Regions from separate parts of the Kitasatospora sp. NPDC088548 genome, predicted to be linked through region 2. Evidence: riboswitches for the same ligand, from Rfam matches in the RefSeq annotation. Region 2 holds a riboswitch; each other region holds the start of a gene.
What was found. A riboswitch is a leader RNA that binds a small molecule or an ion and turns the genes downstream of it on or off. The one in region 2 is predicted to bind cobalamin.
Positions count from the first base shown of each region.

Region 1: another riboswitch for cobalamin. It lies ahead of ACIP82_RS20735 (peptidase); the one in region 2 lies ahead of ACIP82_RS21420 (ribonucleoside-diphosphate reductase subunit alpha).
Region 3: another riboswitch for cobalamin. It lies ahead of metE (5-methyltetrahydropteroyltriglutamate--homocysteine S-methyltransferase); the one in region 2 lies ahead of ACIP82_RS21420 (ribonucleoside-diphosphate reductase subunit alpha).
Region 4: another riboswitch for cobalamin. It lies ahead of ACIP82_RS20715 (CoA-acylating methylmalonate-semialdehyde dehydrogenase); the one in region 2 lies ahead of ACIP82_RS21420 (ribonucleoside-diphosphate reductase subunit alpha).

Region 1 is NZ_JBIVMI010000015.1:176,913-181,224, reverse strand. Features, by position in the region: gene ACIP82_RS20745 (nuclear transport factor 2 family protein) at 8-520, shown strand; gene ACIP82_RS20740 (flagellar hook-length control protein FliK) at 593-1,078, opposite strand; gene ACIP82_RS20735 (peptidase) at 1,116-2,195, opposite strand; cobalamin riboswitch at 2,298-2,427, opposite strand; gene mmsB (3-hydroxyisobutyrate dehydrogenase) at 2,535-3,425, opposite strand; gene ACIP82_RS20725 (enoyl-CoA hydratase/isomerase family protein) at 3,428-4,312, opposite strand, start outside.
Region 2 is NZ_JBIVMI010000016.1:127,168-131,479, reverse strand. Features, by position in the region: gene ACIP82_RS21430 (glycoside hydrolase family 26 protein) at 1-673, shown strand, start outside; gene ACIP82_RS21425 (glycosyltransferase family 39 protein) at 670-2,370, shown strand; cobalamin riboswitch at 2,443-2,574, shown strand; gene ACIP82_RS21420 (ribonucleoside-diphosphate reductase subunit alpha) at 2,762-4,312, shown strand, end outside.
Region 3 is NZ_JBIVMI010000015.1:181,307-185,618, forward strand. Features, by position in the region: gene ACIP82_RS20750 (SDR family NAD(P)-dependent oxidoreductase) at 1-699, shown strand, start outside; gene ACIP82_RS20755 (ABC transporter substrate-binding protein) at 751-1,635, shown strand; cobalamin riboswitch at 1,727-1,952, shown strand; gene metE (5-methyltetrahydropteroyltriglutamate--homocysteine S-methyltransferase) at 2,089-4,312, shown strand, end outside.
Region 4 is NZ_JBIVMI010000015.1:171,947-176,258, reverse strand. Features, by position in the region: gene ACIP82_RS20720 (acyl-CoA dehydrogenase family protein) at 1-680, opposite strand, end outside; gene ACIP82_RS20715 (CoA-acylating methylmalonate-semialdehyde dehydrogenase) at 689-2,188, opposite strand; cobalamin riboswitch at 2,419-2,544, opposite strand; gene ACIP82_RS20710 (PucR family transcriptional regulator) at 2,674-4,275, opposite strand; gene ACIP82_RS20705 (serine hydrolase) at 4,272-4,312, opposite strand, start outside.

The sequences.
Region 1 (4,312 bases), on a different contig from region 2:
TGTCATCGTGGGCCGCCGGGATGACCGTCCGGAAACCATGCTCGGCGGCGGGACCGCCGCCGGGGTTACGGTGGTCGGCAGGAGGCCGGCACACCGGATGTGCGCCTCGTCCGACACCGCTGTGATCGGAGGGAACACGATGGGGCACCAGGAGACCCGAGCGGCGCTGGATCGGCACTGGGCAGCGTCCGCCGCGGGGGACCAGGACACCGAGCACGAGATCTACCACGACGACGTCATCGTTGATTATCCCCAGTCGGGTGAGCGCATCCACGGCCGCCACAACCTGCAGGCGCTGCGCTCACACCACCCGGCCAGGCTCGGCTTCACCATCCGCCGGATTCTCGGCAGCGGGGACCTCTGGATCACCGAATACGTGCTCGACTACGACGGAAAACCGGTACCCACCGTCAGCGTGATGGAATTCCGCGATGGAAAGGTCGCCCGCGAGACCCAGTATTTCGCGGATCCGTTCGCTCCGCCCGCCTGGCGTGCCCAATGGGTGGAGCCGGCACCATGACGGGCCTCCTGGTGCTCCAGCCGGATTTCTCCGTTCCAGCCGGAGCACCGAGGCGGATCGGCCCGGTGGGGATCAGGGCGCGGTGATACCCGGCTGGGCACCGGCACCGAAGGACCAGCCCTCGACGTCCCCGGGGGCCGGGTCGTAGCTTCCGGCGCCCAGCGAGCTGTACGACCACGGGCCGCCGTGCTGGGCGTGCCAGTACGACCAGTAGGCGGTGCCGGTGGGGTTGGTGCAGGTGGCGGGGAGAGCGTTGATCTTGCAGACGAAGCCCGGGTAGCGCGGGTGGAAGGCGTACGGGAAGCCGGCGCCGGTCAGTGCGGCCAGGCCGCTGGCCGGGTCGCCGGGGGCGCAGCCGGTCTCGATTCCGCCGCCGAGCGCGGTGAAGTCGACGACGACGGTCACGCCGGTCGTACCGGTGCAGGCGGTGGCACTCGCCCGCGGCGCCTGGGCGGCGGAGACGCCGAGCAGGCCGGCGGTCAGGGCCGCGACGGCGGCGACCGAACCGACGGTGCGGCGGATCCGGCGGGCCGGGGCCGGGGCAGGGGTGCGGGTCATCGAAAGGCTCCTCACGGGATCGGCGGTTTCGGCGGTTTCAGCGGCCGGCCGGTGCCGGGCAGGCCAGGACCGGGGCTGCCGGGCGCGCGCCGTGGGCGGAGAGGGCGGCCAGCGGGGTGCCGGACAGACCCAGGACGGCCTGCGCGGTGGCCCGGGCTCCGTTGGCCTGGCTGAACCCGGACGCGTCGTACGCGACCGCGCCGCGGACGGCGGCGTCGGCGGCGCAGTCCTGCTGGAGCTTGACCAGGCTGCTCCAGCCCTTGAGACCCGCGCCGAGCCGTCCGGTGGACAGCAGGGCCTGGGTGGCTAGTCCGGTGGTGTTGGCGTTGGAGGTGGTCGCGCCGGCTGCGGCGAACCCCCCGTCGGTGTTCTGGTGGGCGGTCAGCCGGCCGAGTCCGGCGTTCGCCTTGGCGGTGCGGCCGGTGGCGGCAAGGGCCTGGACGGCGAGCGCGGTGGCGTCCGGGTCGCCCGCGCAGGTGGTCTGGCCGAAGGCGACGGGGAAGCCGCCGTCCGGGCACTGGCTGCCGGCGAGGAAGTCGACGGCGGCGGCCGGGGCGCCGTCCGGGGTGCGCTGGAGGGCGATCACCGCCAGGGACTGGCCGAAGGCGTTGCTGTAGTCGCCCCACTGGGAGCGGTCGGAGAAGCGGCCGCTCGGGCTCTGGAGCGAGCGGAGCCGGGCCGGGAGGTCGACACCGCCGAAGCCGTGGACGTCCTCGCCGCGGACCTCGGCGGCGAGCAGCAGCTTGGCGGTGGCCCCGGCGTACGCCTCGGTGGTGCCGTCGCCGAGGTAGCCGCTGATGATCCCGGGCTGCGCGAGCCAGGCGGTGGCCTTCGCGGCGGCCTGGTCGGAGCTGTGGGAGGCGGCGAAGGCCAGCACGGCGTCGATGGTCAGCCCCTGGTCGGGGTAGGCGGTGCCGTCGAAGACGGTCTCGAAGTGGTCTCCGTCGACGAGTTGGCGGGCGAGCCAGCCGGCCGCGGCGGCGTCGGGACGGACGGTCGCCGAGACCGGAGCCGGAGCCGGGGCCGGGGCCGCCTGGGCGGCGGACGCCGGAAGCACGGCGGTCAGGACGAGCGCGGGTATCGCGAGCAGACCGAGGGAGCGGCGGAGCGTGGGCATGGGACGCCTTTCCGGGCCCGGGCGCACGGGGTCCCCGCCCGGCCGCCGGTGCGGAACCGGGCAGCCCTGGGAACTCCGGCCCGCAGACCACGACGGGAGGAGGGAACACACGCCTCCGCCGACGGGTCCTCGGGCTCGCCGCCGACAGCCGTCGGCGGCCTACCGTTGCGGGTCAGCGCCGGACTCGGACCGGACTTCCCCCAGCGGCGGAGTCAGTACATGACGGCTCATCATGTCGGTCGTGCGGAGAAGGGGTCAAGGGCCGGCCACTCGCCGGCCCCGACCCCGACCCCGGCCTCACGGGTCAGAACACCTCCGCCAGGACCGGCTCGTGGCCCGTCACTTCGCGCTCTCCCTGATGGTGTTGATGACCGCCGAGAAGTCCAGCCCGGCACCCTGGTCCGCGGCGAACCCGGCGTACAGCTCGGCCGCGTGGGAGCCCAGTTCCACCGGAACACCGGCGGCCTTCGCGGCGTCGGCGGCCAGGCCGAGGTCCTTGGCCATCAGCGCGGCGGCGAAGCCAGGCCGGTAGTCCCGGTTGGCGGGGCTGGCGGGCACCGGACCGGGCACTGGACAGTTGCTGGTGAGCGCCCAGCACTGGCCGGAGGCGGTCGAGACCACGTCGAACAGCGCCTGGTGGCTCAGGCCGAGGTGCTCGCCGAGGACGAAGGCCTCGCTGACGGCGATCATCGAGATCCCGAGGATCATGTTGTTGCAGATCTTCGCGGCCTGCCCGGCGCCGGACGGGCCGCAGTGCACGACCTTGCGGCCCATCGCCTCCAGGACCGGCAGGGCGGCGGCGAAGTCCGCCTCCGCCGCGCCGACCATGAAGGTGAGGCTCGCGGCGCTCGCACCGGTCACACCGCCGGAGACCGGCGCGTCCAGCGCCCGGTGGCCCGCCGCGAGGGCCGCCGCGTGCGCTTCGCGGGCGTCGGCCACGTCGATGGTCGAGCAGTCGACGAACAGGGTTCCGGGCTCGGCCGCGGCCAGCAGTCCGCCGTCCCGGTAGAGGTCGAGGACCTGGCGGCCCGCGGGCAGCATGGTGATCACCAGCTGCGCGTCGGCCACGGCGGCCGGCGCGGAGGCGGCGGCCGGCACGCCGGCCGCCTCGGCGCGGCGCAGGGCGTCGGGGTCGAGGTCGAAGCCGGTCACCCGGTGGCCGGCCCTGACGAGGTTCGCGGCCATCGGGCCGCCCATGTTGCCCAGTCCCACGAAGGCGATCGTGCGGATGGTCACCAGCGTTCCTCCCATGCGGTGGTGGTGCCGAGGCCCAGCTCCTGCGGGCCCAGCGGGGTGAAGAAGCGGTCCACGTCGTCCTCGGTCACGGCCTCCAGGGCCGGTGGCGACCAGCGTGGGGAGCGGTCCTTGTCGATCACCTGGGCCCGGACGCCCTCGACCAGGTCGGGCGAGCGCAGGGCCGCGCTGGAGACCCGGTACTCCTGGTCCAGGACCTGCTCCAGCGGGCCGAGCCGGCGGGCCCGGCGCAGCGAGCGCAGGGTCACCTTGAGGGCGGTGGGCGACTTGGCGGCGATCTGCTCGGCGGCCTCCTTCGCCGCGCCCTCCCCGCTGGCGCGCAGGCGGTCGAGGATCTCCTCGACCGTGTCGGCGGCGTAGCAGTGGTCGATCCAGTCGAGCTGTGCGGCGAGCGGGCCGGCGGGGACGGGAGCGGCGTGGCGGTGCACCGCGGCGGTGACCTCCTCCTCGGTGAGCGCGGCGAGGAACGACGGCAGCTTCGCGGCGGGGACGAGGAGGTCGGCCAGTCCGCACAGCAGCGCGTCGCCCGGTCCGGCGGTCGCGGCGGTGAGTGCGAGGTGGGTGCCGAGTTCGCCCGGGGCGAGGGCGAGCAGGTAGGTGCCGCCGACGTCGGGGACGAAGCCGATGCCGGTCTCGGGCATGGCGATCCTGGTGCGTTCGGTGACGACGCGGACACGGCCGTGGGCGGAGATTCCGACTCCGCCGCCCATCACGATGCCGTCCATCACGGCGATGTACGGCTTGGGGTAGCGGGCGATCCTGGCGTTGAGGCGGTACTCGTCGCGCCAGAAGCCGAGGGAGGCGGTGCCGCCGGCCCGGGCGTCCTCGTAGATGGCGCGGATGTCCCCGCCCGCGCAGAGGCC
Region 2 (4,312 bases):
CGAGGCCGGGGCCCTGCCCTACATGGCGTGGGAGCCGCTCGACCACTCGCTGGCGGGGATCGCGGCCGGCGAGACCGACGACTACGTCCGGGGCGTGGCCAAGGCCGTGGCCAGGCTCGACCTGCCCATCGCCGTCAGCATCGCGCACGAGATGAACGGCGACTGGTACCCGTGGGGGCGGCAGGCCGCCAGCCCTGAGGACTTCGTCGCGGCCTGGCGCCACGTCCACGACATCTTCGACCGGGCCGGCGCGACCAATGTCATCTGGGTCTGGAGCCCGAACATCACCGACCCCGCGCCCAACACCCGGCTGGCGCCGTACTACCCCGGCGACACCTACGTCGACTGGGCCGGCATGACCGGCTACTTCACCCGCACCGGCCCGAAGACCTTCGACACCCTGTACGGGCCCACCATGGCCGAGATCCGCACCTTCAGCAAGAAGCCCTTCTTCATCAGCGAGACCGCCTCGGAGCAGGGCAAACGCCAGCGCGCGGACATAGACCAGCTCTTCTCCGGCCTCGAAGCGCACGACGACGTCATCGGCTTCGTCTGGTTCAACATCGTCAAGCGGGCGGACTGGCGCGTCGAGGCCGTCCCGGACACCCTCGCCGCCTTCAGGCAACGCGTGGCCGACCCCCGCTACGGCTTCGACATCAGGAACCCACGATGAGCGCGGCCTCCGAGCCACCCCTGACCCCGGACAGCCCCGTCCCTGCCCCCGGCGGCACCGCGACGCGCGCCGGGAGCAGCCGCCCCCGGCCGGACGCGGACACCCTGCCCCGGCCCGCCGCCGAGCGGGGCACCGCCGCCCCCGAGGACGACAACCAGGCCGTCGAGCTGGCGCCGTACACCATCCCGCAGGTCCCCGCGATCGGCTGGGACCCGGCCCCCAGCCCCCGGCGCCGCTGGATAGCCCGCGGTCTGCTGCTCGCCGTGCTGATCGTCCAGGCCGCGCTCTCGCTGCGCCTGCTGGCCGCCGCGCACCCCGACGAGGCCGCGACCATGGTGGCCGGCCGCCAGCAGCTCGCCCACCTGCTGCACGGCACCGCCGTCACCTCCGACCTGGTCGGCCGGACACCCGGCTCGCCCTGGCTGTACCCGCCGCTGGCCGGCGCCGCCGCCAACGCCAACGGCATCTTCGGCGCCCGGGTACTCAGTCTCTGCTTCGCCCTGCTGACCACCGTGCTGCTGTACTCGCTGACCCGCCGGCTCTTCAACGAGCGGGTGGCCATCTGCTCCATCGCCGCCTACGCGGTGGTGCAGTCGACCGTCGTCGTCGGCTTCTACGCCGCCCCCGAGGCGCCGGCCGTTCTTCTGGTCGCCCTCGCGGCCTGGATCACGGTGTTCACCGCCCGCCGCCCGGTGGCCCTGGTCCTGCTCGCCGCACCGGCCGCCGCCCTCGCCTGCGCGGTCGCGTACGCCTCGACGCTCGCCATGCCCGCCCTGGCCGCCCTCGCGCTGGCCACCGCCTGGCCGCACCGGCGGCTCGGCCCGGCCGCCCTGCGCGCGCTGCTGCTCGCCGCCGGCACGGCCGGCGCGCTGCTCCCCTTCGGCGTACTCGGCACGATCGCGGGATGGTCCCCGGCCCGCGGCCAGGCCGGCCGCACGGTCGGCGGGATCCTCCTGGACACCGTCCAGTGGGGCGGCCTGTTCACCGTCCTGGCGGTGGCCGGCACGATCGCCTACGTCCGCCGCGAGCAGATGCACGAGTCCCCGGAGAACGGCGGCGTCACCACCACCCGGGCCCAGCGCGCGCTGCTGGGCACCGCGCTGACCGCCACCGCGCTGCTGGTCCCGGCGATCCACCTGGCGCTGGGCTCCTCCGGGGCGATGTTCCGCCACCTCGGCTTCGGGATGCTGCTCGCCGCCCCGCTGGCCGGGGTCGGCCTCACCCGGCTGGTCGGCGCGCACTTCCGCCACCCGCAGCTGGGCATCCTGGTGTGGGTCGCCCTGCTCGCGCTGGGCCTCGAACAGTCCGCGCTGCGCTACCAGAACGGGCCAGACTCCGGGCGGCTGCTCGCCGTCCTGCGGGTGCACGCCGAACCACAGGGCCGCTACCTCACCGAGGTCGACGGACTCGCCGAGTACTACCTGGGCACCGTCAGTACACCTGAGCAGTGGGTCTCGGCGCGCAACGGGACCGACTACCGGGACGCCGCCGGGGTGCAGCACCACGGCGACGACGGCAGCGCGGCCGCCATCCGGGACGGCTGGTTCACCATGGTCGTCCTCGACAGCACCGCGCCGGCTGCCACGGACCGCGCCCTGGCGGCCGCTCTGGCCGCCGGCGGACAGTACCGGCTGATCGCCCAGTTCACCTCGCCGACGGGCGACTCCAGCACCTACAAGGTCTACCTGAAGCACTGACGCCCCGCCGAGCCTGTCCGGGCTCGCGACACGACGGCCACAACATATGGTGCCGCCACAGTCGACCGCCACTAGATGTATGCTCACTCCTGCTGTCGACGCAGGGGAACCCGGTGCGAGTCCGGGACTGCCCCGCAGCGGTGTGCGGGCCTCTGGAAGCAGGGCCCGCGAGTCCGAGTACCTGCCGGCGGCGTGCCACCGGCCTCCCCGCAGAGGCCCCGAAGCACTGCACCACGTCCGGGCCTCGCGGGCGGGCCGGGGATGACACTGTCGCGCGACGCCACCGGGCGTTCGCGCCGTGCTCCCCTGCCCCGAACGGTCCGGCACCCCGATGCACCGACGCCGATCGCCGCCAGGAGAGAGCGCCTTGACCACCGCTGCCTCAGCCACCCTGCCCGCCCAGGGTTCCAGCTTCGCCCCCGTCGACCCGACGGTCTCCGACCCCGGCGGTGCGCTGCTCCGGCTGCTGACCGACCGCAGCGCCGATCTCCCCCAGGTGGACCCCGGCCATGTCGCCGCCGCCGCGCTGCGCGGCCGCCACGCCGGCTCGGACTTCGCCGAGCTGCGCGGGCTGGCCGTGGACGCCGCCGCGTCGATGATCGCCGAGGACCCGCAGTACTCGAAGCTGGCCGCGCGCCTGCTCGCGCTGGAGATCGTCGACGAGGCGGTCAGCCAGGGCTCGGTCTCCTTCTCCGCCTCGGTCGCGGTCGGCCACGCCGAGGGCCTGATCGGCGACACCACCGCCGCCTTCGTCGCCAAGCACGCCGCGACCCTGGACGCGCTCGTCGACCCGCGGGGCGACGACCGCTTCGAGTACTTCGGCCTGCGCACCGTGCAGTCCCGCTACCTGCTGCGCCACCCGATCACCCGCAAGGTGGTCGAGACCCCGCAGCACTTCCTGCTCCGCGTCGCCAGCGGCCTGGCGGTCGGCGACAACGAGCAGTCGGTGCGCGAGGTGGCCGAGCTGTACGGCCTGATGAGCCGGCTGGAGTACCTGACCTCCTCCCCGACCCTGTTCAACTCCGGCACCCGGCACCCGCAGATGTCGAGCTGCTACCTGCTCGACTCCCCGCTGGACAACCTGGACTCGATCTACTCCCGGTACGCCCAGATCGCCCGTCTCTCCAAGCACGCCGGCGGCATCGGCCTGTCCTACTCGCGGATCCGCTCGCGCGGCAGCCTGATCCGGGGCACCAACGGCAAGTCCAACGGCATCGTCCCGTTCCTGCGCACCCTCGACTCCTCGGTCGCCGCCGTCAACCAGGGCGGCCGCCGCAAGGGCGCGGCCTGCGTCTACCTGGAGACCTGGCACGCGGACATCGAGGAGTTCCTGGAGCTGCGCGACAACACCGGTGAGGAGGCGCGCCGCACGCACAACCTCAACCTGGCGCACTGGATCCCGGACGAGTTCATGCGCCGGGTCAACGCCAACGCCGACTGGTCGCTGTTCTCCCCCGCCGACGTGCCCGAGCTGGTCGACCTCTGGGGTGCCGAGTTCGACGAGGCGTACCTGAAGGCCGAGCAGTCCGGCAAGGCCGTCCGCACCATCCCCGCGCAGACCCTGTACGCCCGGATGATGCGCACCCTGGCGCAGACCGGCAACGGCTGGATGACCTTCAAGGACGCCTCCAACCGCGCCGCCAACCAGACCGCGCTGCCCGGCCGCACGGTGCACAGCTCCAACCTCTGCACCGAGATCCTGGAGGTCACGGACGACTCCGAGACCGCCGTCTGCAACCTCGGCTCGGTCAACCTCGGCGCCCACGTCGCCGCCGGCGCCACCGCCGACGACCTGCTGAACGCGCTGGACTGGGACCGCCTGGACGCCACCGTCCGCACCGCCGTCACCTTCCTCGACCGCGTGGTGGACATCAACTTCTACCCGACCCCCGAGGCCGGTGCCTCCAACTCCCGCTGGCGCCCGGTGGGCCTCGGCGTGATG
Region 3 (4,312 bases), on a different contig from region 2:
GCCACCGCGCGCCTTCTGGCCGCACGAGGGATGCGCGTGGTGGTCAACTACCTGCACAGCGGCACGGCAGCCGGGAAGGTCGTGGCCGGCATCGAGGCCGCGGGCGGCCAGGCCATGGCCGTGCAGGCCGACGTGCGCGAGGCAGCGGCGGTCGAGAGCATGATCGAGCAGGTCCGGGCGGCATGGGGCGGCACCGACGTGCTCGTGCACAACGCGCTCACCCCGTATGTGGTCAAGCCGTTCCAGGACATGACGTGGGAAGAGCTGGGCGGCAAGCTCGACGACGAGCTGCGTGCGGCGTTCGCGGTCACCAAGGCCGTCCTGCCCGCCATGACCGAACAGGGCTGGGGACGCATCGTCTATCTCGGCACCGTCCTCAGCCGCCAGCCCCGGGAGGGCATGATCGCACTGGGCACGGCCAAGGCCGCACTGGCGCAGTTCGCCCGGTACCTCGCCCAGGAGCTGGGCCCGCTGGGCATCACGGTCAACGTCGTCGAGCCCGGCCCGGTGGACGACACCCGCATGGCGGCGGATGTGCTCGACGAGGAGCACAGGCGTCGGCAGGTGGCCGCCACCCCCCTGGGCCGCCTGGCACACCCGGACGACGTCGCCCGGGCGGTCGCCTTCTACGCCGGCGAGGACAGCGCCGTCATGACCGGCACCACGGCCGCGGTCAACGGCGGGATGTCCATGTACTGACGCCCCGCCGTCCTGTGCGTACGGCGGCGGCACGATCAAGGAAAAACGTTCATGTACACGATCGATCTCGCCTACGTCGGGCGGGGCCTGCACGAGGAACTGGCCGCCTACATCGCCGACCAGCAGGGCTACTACGCCGACGAAGGCGTCCACGTCGCGCTGCACGACGGCTGCTCGTGGGACGAGGAGCGGCTGCGCCACGGCGCCACCATCGGGCTCGGCCGGGCACTGCTGTCCCGACTGGCCGACGGCACCCCCTGGGTCGCCCTCAGCGTCAACACCCACCGCCCGCTGTTCTGGTTCCTCGCCCGCCCCGGCCTGACCTCCCTGGCCGACCTGGCCGGCCGACGGCTGGCGGTGCACGCCCCCCACACCGCACCCGGGTGCTTCACCCGGATCGTGCTGCGCCGGGCCGGCCTCGACCCGGACCGCGACATCCACACCGTCGTCCGCCCGCCCGGCGACTACGGCATGGACCTGCGCCGGCTGCACGAGGGCGGGATCGACGCCGCCCTGGTCGGCAGCACCATGGCACCGGAAGCGGTAGCCGCCGAGTACGGCTGGCAGGTGCTGGCCTGGGTCGGCGACCACTTCAGGATCCCCACCGTAGGCGTGGCCGTCGACCCCACCCACCTCCACCCGGACGACCCCGCGGTCCAGGCCGTCGTACGAGCCCACCGGCGTGCCCTGCAGGTGATCCACAACGAACCCGACACCACGGTGCGCCACATCCGGACGTTCCTCGGCCGGCACACCGCGGACGAAGCCCGAGCCCACTACGAGACGTTCATCGCACCGCATTTCACCACCGACGGCCAAGCCGACCTCGCCGTCGGCGCCACCGCGATCACCGCGGTCGCCGCCGAACTCGGCGTCCCCGCCACCGTCACCGCAGCCGATTTCTACCGCACCGCGACCGCCGACGGGGCCGGGTGACAGCGTGGCTGAGGCGGTTACCTGCCCGGAATCGGTCTCATCCGACCATCCGGTATCCGGACGGACGGTGACGGCGGGCCCCGCGGGCCCTAGTCTGTGCGGTGCAGTTGGTTCGTCATGTCCTCCAGGCATGGCGTCGTAAGAGGGAACCCGGTGTGAATCCGGGACTGCCCCGCAGCGGTGAGTGGGAACGACCGCCGTCACATGCACTGGGCCCCGTCGGGGTCCGGGAAGCGACGGCCAGTAGGTGCCGGAGAAGGCCGACAGGCCCGGCGTGCCCGCGAGTCCGAAGACCTGCCACTGCCCGCGTGCACCCCGCATGCGGTGATCTCGGTGACCTCGAGGGCGGGTCGGCGGAGCGGGCGGGCACATCCTGGTGTCGCGCACCCCTGTCGTACCTTCGCCTCCTCGTGCTCTCCCGGGATCGCAGCGCGACTCGCGAAGGAGAGTTCCGTGTCAACGAGTTCCACCACCCCGCAGGCCACCGTGTATGGCTACCCGAGGCAGGGGCCGAACCGGGAGCTGAAGAAGGCGGTCGAGGGCTACTGGGCCGGCCGCGTCACCGCCGCCGACCTGCACGCCACCGCCGCGGACCTGCGGCGCGACACCTGGCGACGGCTCGCCGAGGCCGGTGTCACCGAAGTCCCCACCGGGGACTTCTCGCTCTACGACCAGGTGCTGGACACCACGGTGGCGGTCGGCGCGATCCCCGCCCGGCACCGCGCCGCCGTCGACGCCGACCCGCTGGACGGCTACTTCGCCATGGCCCGCGGCACCCAGCAGGTGGCGCCGCTGGAGATGACCAAGTGGTTCGACACCAACTACCACTACCTCGTACCCGAGTTGGGACCGGACACGGTCTTCGCCGCCAACCCGGCCAAGCCGGTCGGCGAGCTGCGCGAGGCGATCGCCCTCGGCCACACCGCCCGCCCGGTCCTGGTCGGCCCGCTCACCTACCTGCTGCTCGCCAAGCCCGCCCCCGGGGTCGCCGCCGACTTCCGGCCCATCACCCTGCTGGACCGGCTGCTGCCCGTCTACGCCGAACTCCTCGCCGACCTGCGCGCCGCCGGAGCCGAGTGGGTCCAGCTCGACGAGCCCGCCCTCGTCCAGGACCGCACACCCGCCGAACTCTCCGCCGCCGCCCGCGTCTACCGGGAGCTCGGCGGGCTCACCGACCGGCCCAGGCTGCTGGTCGCGACCTACTTCGACCGGGCCGGCGAGGCCCTGCCCGTCCTGGCCAGGGCCCCGATCGAGGGCGTCGGGCTCGACTTCACCGGCCCCGGCGCGGCCAACCTCGACGACCTCGCCGCCGTCGGCGGCCTGCCCGGCAAGCGCCTGGTCGCCGGCGTCGTCGACGGCCGCAACATCTGGCTCAACGACCTGGAGAAGTCGCTCTCCACCCTCGGCACGCTCCTCGGCCTCGCCGACCGGGTGGACGTCGCCGCGTCCTGCTCGCTGCTGCACGTCCCGCTGGACGCCGCCGCCGAGCGTGACCTCGACCCGCAGGTCGCCCGCTGGCTCTCCTTCGCCCGCCAGAAGACCGACGAGATCACCACCCTCGCCCGGGGCCTGCGCGAGGGCACCGACACCGTGGCGGCCCAACTCGCCGCCAACCGGGCCGACCTGGCCTCCCGCGCCGCCTCCGCGCTCACCCACGACCCCGCCGTCCGCGCCCGGGTCGCCGCCACCACCGCCGAGGACGCCCGCCGCGCCCAGGCCTACCCCGAGCGCGCCGGGGCCCAGCGCGCCCGCCTCGGCCTGCCGCTGCTGCCGACCACCACCATCGGCTCCTTCCCGCAGACCACCGAGCTGCGCACCGCCCGCGCCGACCTGCGCGCCGGACGCATCGACACCGGCACCTACCAGGACCGGATGCGCGCCGAGGTCCGCGAGGTGATCGCCTACCAGGAGAAGGCCGGGATCGATGTCCTGGTCCACGGCGAGCCCGAACGCAACGACATGGTCCAGTACTTCGCCGAGCAGCTGAGCGGCTACCTGGCCACCCAGCACGGCTGGGTGCAGTCCTACGGCACCCGCTACGTCCGCCCGCCGGTGCTGGCCGGCGACGTCTCCCGGCCCCACCCGATGACCGTCGAGTGGTTCCGCTACGCCCAGGACCTGACGGACCGTCCGGTCAAGGGCATGCTCACCGGCCCGGTCACCATGCTCGCCTGGTCCTTCGTCCGCGACGACCAGCCGCTCGCCGACACCGCCCGCCAGGTCGCCCTCGCCCTGCGCGACGAGGTCACCGACCTGGAGGCGGCCGGCGCCGCCGTCGTCCAGGTCGACGAACCCGCCCTGCGCGAGACGCTGCCGCTGCGCGCGGCGGGCCGCCCCGGCTACCTGGCGTGGGCCACCGAGTCCTTCCGGCTCTCCACCTCCGGGGTGCGCGCGGACACCCAGATCCACACCCACATGTGCTACGCGGAGTTCGGCGCGATCATGACCGCGATCGACGACCTCGACGCCGACGTGATCTCCCTGGAGGCGGCCCGTTCGCACATGCAGGTCGCGCACGAGCTGGCCGAGGCCGGCTACCCGCGTGAGGTCGGCCCGGGCGTCTACGACATCCACTCGCCCCGGGTGCCGAGCACCGAGGAGGCCGCGGCCCTGCTCAGGGCCGGACTGGCGGCCATCCCCGCCGAGCGGCTCTGGGTCAACCCCGACTGCGGCCTGA
Region 4 (4,312 bases), on a different contig from region 2:
CCCTCCACCCCGAGCAGGCGGTCCGCGGGCAGCCGGACGCCGTCCAGGACCACCTGGCGGGTGGGCTGGGCGTTCCAGCCCATCTTGCGCTCGTTGGGCCCGAACGAGAGTCCCGGATCCCCGCGTTCGACGACGAACGCGGAGATGCCGTGCGGCCCCTCGCCACCGGTGCGGGCCATCACCACGTACACCTGCGAGGACCCGGCGCCGGAGATGAACTGCTTGACGCCGTCCAGGACGTAGTGGTCGCCGTCGCGGCGGGCGCGGGTGGTGAGTGCGGCGGCGTCCGAGCCGGCGCCCGGCTCGGTGAGGCAGTAGCTCGCCAGGTCGCGCATCGAGCAGAGGCCCGGCAGCCAGCGGGCCCGCTGCCCGGGTGTGCCGTGGCGGTCGATCATCCCGGCGACCATGTTGTGGATGGAGGTGTAGCCGGCGATGGAGGGGCAGCCGGTGGCGAGGGCTTCGAAGGCCAGGACGGCGTCCAGCCGGGTCAGGCCGGAGCCGCCGCACTCCTCGCGGACGTGGACGCCGCCGAGCCCGAGAGCGGCCGCCCTGGCGAGGACGTCCACGGGAAAGTGCTTGTTCTGGTCCCACTCCACCGCGTACGGGGCAAGGCACTCCTGCGCGAAGTCCCTGGTGGTCGAGACGATGGCGAGCTGATCCTCGGTCAGTTCCCTGTGCACAGCGGCCCTCAGCCCATCGTGGGGATGGTGAAACTCGCGCCCTCCTTGACCCCGGAGGGCCAGCACGAGGTGACGGTCTTGGTCCGGGTGTAGAAGCGGATCGCGTCCGGCCCGTACTGGTTGAGGTCGCCGAACCCGGAGCGCTTCCAGCCGCCGAAGGTGTGGTACGCCACCGGCACCGGAATCGGCACATTGACACCGACCATACCGGTGTTCACCCGCCGGGAGAAGTCCCGGGCGGTGTCGCCGTCCCGGGTGAAGATCGCCACCCCGTTGCCGTACTCGTGCTCGCTCGGCAGCCGCAGCGCCTCCTCGTAGTCCGCGGCGCGGACCACGCACAGGACCGGGCCGAAGATCTCCTCCTGGTAGATCCGCATCCCGGGGGTGACGCGGTCGAAGAGCGTGGCGCCGAGGAAGTAGCCGCCCTCGTACCCGGGCACGGTCAACTCGCGTCCGTCGACCACCAGTTCGGCGCCCTCCTGGACGCCGAGGTCCAGGAGGCCGCGCACCCGCTCCAGGGCGTCCCGGCTGATGAGCGGGCCGAAATCGGCCTCGGGATCGTGGGCGGCGCCGACCTTCAGCGCGGCGATCCGCTCGGTGAGCCTGGCGACCAGGGCGGAGGCGGTCTCCTCCCCCACCGGCACCGCGACGGAGATGGCCATGCACCGCTCGCCGGCGGAGCCGTAGCCCGCACCGATCAGCGCGTCGGCGGCCTGGTCGAGATCGGCGTCGGGCATGACGATCAGGTGGTTCTTGGCACCGCCGAAGCACTGCGCCCGCTTTCCGCGGGCCGCCGCCGTGGCGTACACGTACTGGGCGACCGGTGTGGACCCGACGAATCCCAGGGCCTGTACCCGGGGGTCGTCGAGCAGGGTGTCGACCGCCTCCTTGCCGCCGTTGACCACGTTCAGCACGCCCGGCGGCAGGCCGGCCTCCAGGAACAGCTCGGCCAGCCGCAGCGGCACCGAGGGGTCGCGTTCGGACGGCTTGAGGAGGAAGGCGTTTCCGCAGGCGATGGCGGGTGCGGCCTTCCAGAGCGGGATCATCGCGGGGAAGTTGAACGGGGTGATGCCGGCGACCACACCGAGCGGCCGGCGGAGCGAGTGGACGTCGATGCCGGGGCCGGCGCCGTCGGTGAACTCGCCCTTGAGGAGGTGCGGCACGCCGGCGGCGAACTCGACCACCTCCAGGCCGCGTTGCAGGTCGCCGTGGGCGTCGGCGACGGTCTTGCCGTGCTCGGCGGAGAGCAGTCGGGCCAGCGGCTCGCGTTCGGCCTCGACGAGTTGCAGGAAGCGCAGCAGCACCCGGGCGCGACGCTGCGGGTTCCAGCCGGCCCACTCGGTCTGGGCCTGTTCGGCGTCGGCTATCGCCACCTCGGTCTCGGCCCGGCCGGCGAGCGGTACCCGCGCCTGGACCGTGCCGGTGCTGGGGTCGTACACGTCGCCGAACACCCCGGACGTACCGGGGACATGCTTTCCGCCGATGAAATGGGTGAGTTCACGGACCATCACAAGCCTGCTCTCGTCAGGATGTCAGGTGGGATCCGAGGGAACCGGGGCACGGCGGCACGCCCGCCCGACACGCAGGTGTGCGGGACGCGGGTGCTGCCGGGCGCGGCGAGCCGTCAGGGTGACGTGCGTGCCGCGACCGTCGCAGGATCACCAGGGCCAGGAAGGACACAGACCGGTGCCATGCGTGTTTGCTCCATCCTCGTGGACAACACGGAACACCCGCAGTCGGCATCCTGACTCCCGGATCAGCGCGCGCCACCCGGCCTTCCCGGCCGGCTGCCAGTGGCTGGTACTGCGGTGACGCGCTCCCCGGTCACAGTGGCGGGACCGTGCCGGACTCACACCGGCTTCCCTGCACTGCGGGCCTTGGCCACGACCATATAGTCGGACGTCCTAGCAAGTCCAGGGTGCCGCTCCCTCCGGCTCCGCCCCGAAGCTCCCCGGGCGGCGACCCGCGGCCCGTACGCAGAGCCGCGCCCCGGTCAGGGGGTGGGCGGGGTGAGGCGGAGGTGGAGCATGGCCTCGAAGCGGGCCCCGGGGTCGGCGAGGTCGAGGTCCGCCACCTCGGCGAGGCGCTTGAGCCGGTAGCGGAAGGTGTTGGGGTGGATGTGGACGGCGGCGGCGGCCGCGACGACGTCGCCGAAGGTGTCCAGCCAGGCCGCGAGGGTCTCGGTGAGCGCGCTGTGGTGTTCGGCGTCGTAGGCCCGCAGGCGGGCGACGGGGTTGTCGGGGAGGTCGTCCTCGGCGTGGACCCGGTCGGCGAGTTCGAGGAGGAGCGACGCGACGTAGACGTCGGAGAGATGGGCGACGCGGTGCGGCGTGCCGCCGGCGGTGAGCACCCGCAGGGCGCGGTCGGCGTCGGCCCGTGAGCGGGGCAGCTCGCCGGGGTGGGCGGCGAGCCGGCCGAGGCCGATGACCGCCGGGACGCGGGGGGCGATCCGGGAGAGGAAGGTGTCGGCGACCCGGACGGCCGCCTCGTCGGAGCCGCTCGGCAGGACGGCGTAGGTCACACCGCCGAGCGAGGCGGTGGCGGCGCGCGGGTGGACGGCGGCCAGGTGCAGGGCGAGCGCCTCGCCGGAGCGGTGGCCGGCGGCGAGCAGGTCGGGGGCGGAGGAATCGCCGAGCACCGTCAGGGCCAGGACGCAGGCGGGCTGGGCCGTCAGCCCGAGCCGGGCGGCGGCCTGCGGTGCGGCGGCGCCGCCTTCGAGGACGGTGGCCAGCAGGTCGGCGCGGAGCCGGTGGCCGACGTCCTCGCCGGCCCGGCGGCGCAGCAGGTGGAGGGCGGCGACCTTCGCGGCCTCGGTCAGGGCGTGCTCGCCGTCGGGGCCCAGGCGGTCCTGGACGACCACCCAGATGGAGCCGAGGATCTCCCCGCCCGCCCGGACGGCGATCGCCACCCGGGGTTTGTCGGCGACGCCGTCGACGTAGAGCGGGCCCTCGCTGCGGTAGAGCGCGTGGAAGGCGCCCCGGGCCTCCAGGTCGCGGAGTTTCTCGGCGGGGACCTGGCGGTCCAGGATGGTCGCGATCCGGGCCGGGTCGCCCTCGTCCTGGCGGCTGGAGAAGGCGAGTACCTTGCCGCCGCGGTCCTCGACGGTGACCGGCCCGTCGAGGAGGGCGGCGATCGCGTTGGCGAGGGCGAACAGATCGCCGGAGAGCGGGCCGCCGACGTCCTCCCCGGCGCCCGCCAGGTCCTCGCCCGCGAACTCGTCGACGGCCAGCAGGGCCCGCAGCAGGGCGGCGACCTGGGCCCAGGAGGCGCCGGGGGTGAGGCCGAGGACGGGCACGCCGCTCCCGGCGACGGCGGCGGTGACGGTGTCGTCGACGGCGACCGGCGAGCGGACGATCACGGCGGCCGCGCCGAGGCCGGCCGCCCGCTCGACCAGGGCGGCGACGGCCGGCGCACCGGCGACACCAACGCCGAGGACGACGGCCCCGGGCAGCCGCGCGGGCTCGTCCATCGGGTCGTGGATGAGCACCCCGCCGACCGGTCGGACCGGGTCGGGGTCCCCGGCCACGACCTCGACCAGCGTCGATCCCAGGTCGGTCAGGATGCGGCCGAGGACGGCCCGCGCGGTCGGGATCATGCGGTCACAGTAGGCGGGTTCACCACCGACGACGGCT